Regions from separate parts of the Streptomyces sp. NPDC004609 genome, predicted to be linked through region 1. Evidence: riboswitches for the same ligand, from Rfam matches in the RefSeq annotation. Region 1 holds a riboswitch; each other region holds the start of a gene.
What was found. Region 1 has a riboswitch for thiamine pyrophosphate ahead of thiC (phosphomethylpyrimidine synthase ThiC). Riboswitches for the same ligand answer to the same signal wherever they lie in the genome.

Region 1 (2,260 bases):
TCAGCGGATTGGAGCCCTCCAGGATCGCGGGCAGGATGAACAGCGTCAGTACGGCGAAGGAGGCGGCGAGCGCGATCAGCGCCATCACTCCGCGCATCCGCCCCACCAGCACCACCGCCAGCGCGAAGATCCCCGCGAGCACCGCCATCGGGACCTTGCGGTTCACATCGATCACGGAGTACTGGAGATCGCGGGGCGCGTCGGGGGCGTACGCCACCACCACTCCCTGCCCCTTCTCCAGCTGCCGTGACGCGTCGGGCTGGATGATCTCGGTGAAGGTGCGTCCCTTGTCCTTGCCGCTGGTGACCTCGATCGTCGCCTTCTTGCAGTCGCCCTGTTGGGCGTTGACCGCCTCGCGCCCCTGGGGAGTGCCGGTGTCGCCCGTGGGCGGGACCTGCGCGACGTTCACGTCCTTGCAGTCGACGGTGTCGACCCGCGTGACCGTCCCCTGCTGGGTCTGGCGGTCGAAGCCCACACCGGTGCGCTCATGGCCGGGCGCGGAGCCGGGCCAGAGGACCACCAGACCCACGGCGACCGCGGTGGCGAAGGGAATCAGCACCGCGGCGATGACCTTGCGCAGATGCCGGGAGACGGGGGCCGCCGGGCCGTGGCCGTGGGTGTGGCCGTGGACGTGCCCGTCGGGCTCGGACGGCTCCTGTCGCCGGGGGGGCTGCGAAGGTCCGTGCGGCTGCTGGGGGTCGGACGGTGAAGAGGTCACCGGCCGATCATCGCAAGAACGGACGGGGGCACCCTGTTCAGCACGCCAGACATGACGCTAGCGTGGTGGCACCTTTGCACACGCGGGAGCTCGGAGCACCGGGCTGAGAGGGCGCTGATCGCCGTACGACCCGTCTGGCCAACGCCAGTACGCCGTCTGCGGAAACCGCTGCGTCGACCGCCGAACCTGTTACCGGGTAATGCCGGCGTAGGGAGTAGGTCTCATGACCGTTCAGGATGCACGCACGCCTGCCGCCGACCGGAACGCAGACCGGGCCGCCGGGTCCGGCGAGCGCAAGCCGGGCTGGCACAAGGGATATGTCGAGGGCTCACGCCCCGACCTCCGGGTGCCGGTCCGTCACGTGCACCTCACCAACGGGACGGATGTGACGCTGTACGACACATCCGGTCCGTACACCGACCCCACCGTCGAGACCGATGTACGCCGCGGCCTGCCGCCGCTACGGGAGCACTGGATCACCGGGCGCGGAGACACCGAGGAGTACGCGGGCCGTCCCGTGCGCCCCGAGGACGACGGGATCAAGCACACATCGCCGCGTGGCGGGCTCAGGAACCTCGACGCGGTCTTCCCCGGCCGTCCGCGCCAGCCCCGCCGGGGCCGTGACGGGCGGGCGGTGACCCAGCTCGCCTATGCCCGACGGGGCGAGATCACCCCGGAGATGGAGTACGCGGCCATCCGGGAGAACGTTTCCCCCGAGGTCGTACGGGAGGAGATCGCCGCAGGCCGCGCGGTGCTGCCGGCCAACGTCAACCACCCGGAGATCGAGCCGATGATCATCGGCAAGCGGTTCCTGGTGAAGGTCAACGCCAACATCGGCAACTCCGCCGTCACCTCCTCCATCGAGGAGGAGGTCGAGAAGATGACCTGGGCGACCCGCTGGGGAGCCGACACGGTGATGGACCTGTCGACGGGCCGCAACATCCACACCACCCGCGAGTGGGTCCTGCGCAACTCGCCCGTGCCGATCGGCACCGTCCCGCTCTACCAGGCCCTGGAGAAGGTCGACGGCAGGGCCGAGGAGCTGAGCTGGGAGGTCTACAAGGACACGGTGATCGAACAGGCCGAGCAGGGCGTCGACTACATGACCGTCCACGCCGGAGTGCTGCTGCGCTACGTCCCGCTCACCGCCCGCCGCAAGACGGGGATCGTCTCGCGCGGCGGCTCGATCATGGCGGCCTGGTGTCTGGCGCACCACAGGGAATCGTTCCTGTACGAGAACTTCGAGGAACTGTGCGAGATCCTCGCCGCCTACGACGTGACGTACTCGCTCGGGGACGGACTGCGGCCCGGTTCGATCGCGGACGCCAACGACGAGGCGCAGTTCGCGGAGTTGCGGACGCTCGGGGAACTCAACCGGATCGCCAAGCGTTTCCAGGTTCAGACGATGATCGAAGGCCCCGGTCACGTCCCGATGCACAAGATCAAGGAGAACATCGACCTCCAGCAGGAGATCTGCGAGGAGGCCCCCTTCTACACGCTCGGCCCGCTCACGACGGATGTGGCCCCCGCGTACGACCACAT
Region 2 (2,260 bases), on a different contig from region 1:
TGATGCGGTACCCGGACCGGGTCACGATGTGCATCTCGTCCCAGGCGGGCTGCGGGATGAACTGCCCGTTCTGCGCCACGGGACAGGCGGGGCTCGACCGCAATCTGTCCACCGCCGAGATCGTGCACCAGATCGTCGACGGGATGCGCGCGCTGCGTGACGGCGAGGTGCCCGGCGGCCCGGCGCGGCTGTCGAACATCGTGTTCATGGGGATGGGCGAGCCCCTCGCCAACTACAAGCGGGTCGTGGGCGCGATCCAACGGCTCACCGATCCCGAGCCGGACGGGCTCGGCATCTCGCAGCGCGGGATCACCGTCTCGACGGTCGGTCTGGTGCCCGCGATGCTGCGCTTCGCCGACGAGGGCTTCAAGTGCCGTCTCGCCGTGTCGCTGCACGCGCCCGACGACGAGCTGCGCGACACCCTCGTTCCGGTCAACACCCGCTGGAAGGTACGGGAGGTCCTGGACGCCGCCTGGGCGTACGCGGACCGGTCCGGCCGCCGGGTCTCCATCGAGTACGCGCTGATCCGCGACATCAACGACCAGGGCTGGCGCGGTGACCTGCTGGGCCGCCTGCTCAAGGGCAAGCGGGTCCACGTCAATCTGATCCCGCTCAATCCGACTCCGGGGTCCCAGTGGACCGCGTCCCGGCCCGAGGACGAGAAGGCGTTCGTCGAGGCGATCGCCGCCCATGGCGTACCGGTGACCGTGCGGGACACCCGGGGGCAGGAGATCGACGGGGCGTGCGGACAGCTCGCCGCGACCGAGCGCTGACCTCGGCCCCGGGGCCGGTCTCCGGGATCGGCCCCGTACCGGCACCCCCACACCGCCTCTGCCACCGCACCGGCCCGCGGTACGGCCCACGGTGCGGCCCGCGGACCGGGCCACCCGTACCGGTCACTCGTACCGGCACCCCGTGCCCGGACGCGCCCCGAGCGGACAAATGACCCGCACCTGACATCGCGCGCTCCCGGCCTTGTACTCTGGGCTCGAACACGTGCATGCATCCGACAGGGGAGCGCCACAGCGCTGAGAGTGCGGTACCCATCAGACCGCAGACCCTCTGAACCTTGCCCAGGTCATTCTGGGTAGGAAGTTCGGTCGTAACTCAAGCTGTTGCGCCCTGCCCGGATTCTCGTCAGAGGACCGGGCAGGGCCGCGTCTCTTCCTGGCCACCCCCAGGAGGAATGATCCAGTGAGCACCACCAGGAAGATCACGGTCGCCGCGCTGGCCGCCGCGCTCGGCGTCACCACCCTCACCGCCTGTGGCGGGGAGACGAAGGACTCGCCGTCCGGCGGAGCCGAAGGACCGAAGGCGAAGACCGTCACGCTGGTGACGCACGACTCGTTCGCCGCGTCCGGCTCCGTGCTCAAGGAGTTCACCCGGGAAACCGGTTACACCGTCAAGGTGCTCAAGAGCGGTGACGCCGGAGAGGCGCTCAACAAGGAGATCCTCACCAAGGGCTCCCCGCAGGGCGATGTCTTCTTCGGCGTCGACAACACCCTCCTCTCGCGCGCCCTCGACAACGGGCTGTTCACCCCGTACGAGGCCAAGGGGCTGGCGGAGATTCCGCGGGCGGTGCAACTCGACGGCGACAAGCACCGGGTGACGCCCGTCGACACGGGCGACATCTGCGTCAACTACGACAAGAAGTACTTCGCCGACAGGAAGCTCGCACCGCCGCAGTCCTTCGACGATCTGCTCAAGCCCGCGTACAAGAACCTGCTCGTGACCGAGAACGCCGCCACGTCGTCCCCCGGCCTCGGCTTCGTCCTCGGCACGGTGGCACGCTACGGCGAGGGTTCCTCCCAGGGCGCGGACGCCGGGGGGTGGCAGGGCTACTGGAAGAAGCTCAAGGCGAACGGCGTCAAGGTCGTCAGCGGCTGGGAGCAGGCGTACAACGAGGAGTTCTCCGGCTCGGCGGGCGGCAGGAAGGCCAAGGGCGACCGGCCGCTCGTCGTCTCGTACGCCTCCAGCCCGCCGGTCGAGGTCCTCTACTCGGACCCGCAGCCGGCCGAGGCGCCGACCGGGGTCGCCACCGGCACCTGCTTCCGTCAGATCGAGTTCGCCGGGCTGCTGAAGGGCGCGAAGAACGAGGACGGCGGCAAGGCGCTGCTGGACTTCATGGTCTCGAAGAAGTTCCAGGAGGACATGCCGCTGAACATGTTCGTCAACCCGGTGGTGGAGGGGGCGAAGCTGCCGGAGCTGTTCACCCGCTTCGGGGCCGTGGTCGACAAGCCGGGCACCATCGCGCCCGACA
Region 3 (2,260 bases), on a different contig from region 1:
CAGCGCGCCCGCCAGCGGCCGGTCCGCGGCCTCGACGACCGTGACCGAGCAGCCCGCCCCGCGGGCGGCGGTGGCGAACTCCGCGCCGATCCAGCCCGCGCCGACGACCACGATGTCGTGCCGTGTGCCGAGGACGGGCCGGAGCCGCTCGGCGTCGTCCAGGGTGCGCAGCAGGTGGACCCCGGGCACGGACGCGATGCCGGGCAGACCGATCGGTTCCGCACCGGACGCGATGACGAGGACGTCGTACGGGACGGGCCCGGCCTCGGTGTCCAGCTCATGCGCGCCCGGGCGCACCGCGGTCGCCTCACAGCCGAGGCGGAGCTCGACGGCGAGCTCCTCGAAGTCGACCTCGAAGGCCGATCCCTCCGCCGTGCCGAGGAGGATCGCCTTGGAGAGCGGTGGCCTGTCGTACGGCTGATGGGGTTCCGCGCCGATGACGGTGACGGAGCCGGTGAATCCCTCTTCACGCAGGGCGACGGCGGTCTGCACACCGGCCATGCCCGCTCCGACGACGACCACGCGGCGCGTCCGCTGCTGTTTCTGCTGCTCGCTCACCCGTCAACCTTACGCACCTGACGGACCGTCAGAAAAGAGGCTCCCCCTCACGGCCCCGCGCTACGGCCCCGCGGGGAGCCCACGCCGCGCTGTCGCCGCTCCTCCACGACGCTCGTCCCGCGCCCCGGCTGTGACTCCCACTCCCAGCTCTCCTCAAGGCGCACCCGCCCGTCGGGCAGCTCCACGACCGTCGAGACACAGTGCCCCGACGAGGTGGTGCCGTCCGTCTTCAGCTGCACATAGCGGAAATCGAGCCGGTCGCCGTCACGGGTGCCCACCAGATGCCCCCGGACCACGTCCCCGCCTGCGTACTCGGCCCAGATCCGGCCCTCCTCCTCGTGGTACGCGAACCGGGTGCGGGTGCCCACCTGGCCCGGGGCCTGATCCGCGACCGGGGAGAGCACCAGTCCGTCGAGCGACCTTGCCATGGCGACTCACTCCCTCGTGCTGCGCCCTCCCGGGCGGCGGCGGGCGGGGGCCGCCGCCCGGCACCACGTCTACTGCGAGTCGAGGGCTGGGGTTAGGGTGGCCACCGTAAAGCACTCGCGGGAGTCCGGACGCACCGGGCTGAGAGGGAGGCTGGACGGCCTCCGACCGTACGAACCTGATCCGGGTCATGCCGGCGAAGGGAGGGGCTCGCCGCCCATGTCGCACACCTCCGGTCCGTCCGAGCCGCCCGGGGCGTCCCCGTCCTGCCCCGCCGGGTGGCGCGTCCCCGCCCCGGCGCCACCGCCGGACAGCGCGCCCCCCGCACCGCCCGCGGGCACCGCCCCGGCGCCACCGGAGCCGCACCGCTCCTCGCCGGGGCCCGGCCGCGGTTCCCGTGTCCCGGACGTCCTCGTCGTCGGCGGCGGCATCATCGGGCTGGCCACGGCGTGGCGGACCGCGCAGCGCGGCCTGAAGGTCACCGTCGTCGATCCCGAACCCGGTGGCGGAGCCGCGCACGTGGCCGCCGGAATGCTCGCGGCGGTCACCGAACTCCACTACGGCGAACAGACCCTGCTGGCTCTCAATGTGGAGTCCGCCCGCCGCTACCCCGCCTTCGCCGCGGAGCTGGAGGAGGCGAGCGGCCGGGGCATCGGCTACCGCGCCTGCGGCACCCTGGCCGTCGCGCTCGACGCCGACGACCGGGCCCATCTCCGCGAGCTCCACGCGCTTCAGCGCCGCTCCGGTCTGGAGTCGGAGTGGCTGACCGGCCGGGAGTGCCGCCGTCTCGAACCCATGCTCGCACCCGGTGTGCGCGGCGGTCTGCGGGTCGACGGCGACCACCAGGTCGACCCACGGCGGCTCGCGTCCGCACTGGTCACGGCCTGTGAGCGGGCCGGGGTGACGCTGTGGCGCGGCTGGGCGGACCGGCTCCTCGTCGAACGCGACCGGGCGAGTGGAGTCGCCCTCACCGACGGCCGGGAGCTGACCGCCGGCCAGGTCGTGCTCGCGGGTGGCAGCCTCAGCGGACGGCTCGCCGGGGTCCCGGACGACGTCCTCCCGCCCGTGCGCCCTGTGAAGGGGCAGGTGCTGCGGCTGACCGTGCCCCCCGCGCACGCTCCCTTCCTGTCCAGGACCGTCCGGGCCGTGGTGCGCGGCAGCTCCGTCTATCTGGTGCCGCGCGAGAGCGGGGAGCTCGTCGTGGGCGCCACCAGTGAGGAACTGGGCTGGGACACCACCGTCACCGCGGGCGGTGTCTACGAACTGCTGCGCGACG

Region 2: another riboswitch for thiamine pyrophosphate. It lies ahead of ACFYT4_RS11750 (thiamine ABC transporter substrate binding subunit); the one in region 1 lies ahead of thiC (phosphomethylpyrimidine synthase ThiC).
Region 3: another riboswitch for thiamine pyrophosphate. It lies ahead of thiO (glycine oxidase ThiO); the one in region 1 lies ahead of thiC (phosphomethylpyrimidine synthase ThiC).

Annotation. Positions count from the first base shown of each region.
Region 1 is NZ_JBIALS010000005.1:99,017-101,276, reverse strand. It holds gene ACFYT4_RS06625 (YibE/F family protein) at 1-718, opposite strand, end outside; TPP riboswitch at 791-949, shown strand; gene thiC (phosphomethylpyrimidine synthase ThiC) at 942-2,260, shown strand, end outside.
Region 2 is NZ_JBIALS010000009.1:38,925-41,184, reverse strand. It holds gene rlmN (23S rRNA (adenine(2503)-C(2))-methyltransferase RlmN) at 1-773, shown strand, start outside; TPP riboswitch at 1,002-1,112, shown strand; gene ACFYT4_RS11750 (thiamine ABC transporter substrate binding subunit) at 1,195-2,260, shown strand, end outside.
Region 3 is NZ_JBIALS010000026.1:114,352-116,611, forward strand. It holds gene ACFYT4_RS24570 (NAD(P)/FAD-dependent oxidoreductase) at 1-558, opposite strand, end outside; gene ACFYT4_RS24575 (hypothetical protein) at 606-986, opposite strand; TPP riboswitch at 1,094-1,206, shown strand; gene thiO (glycine oxidase ThiO) at 1,204-2,260, shown strand, end outside.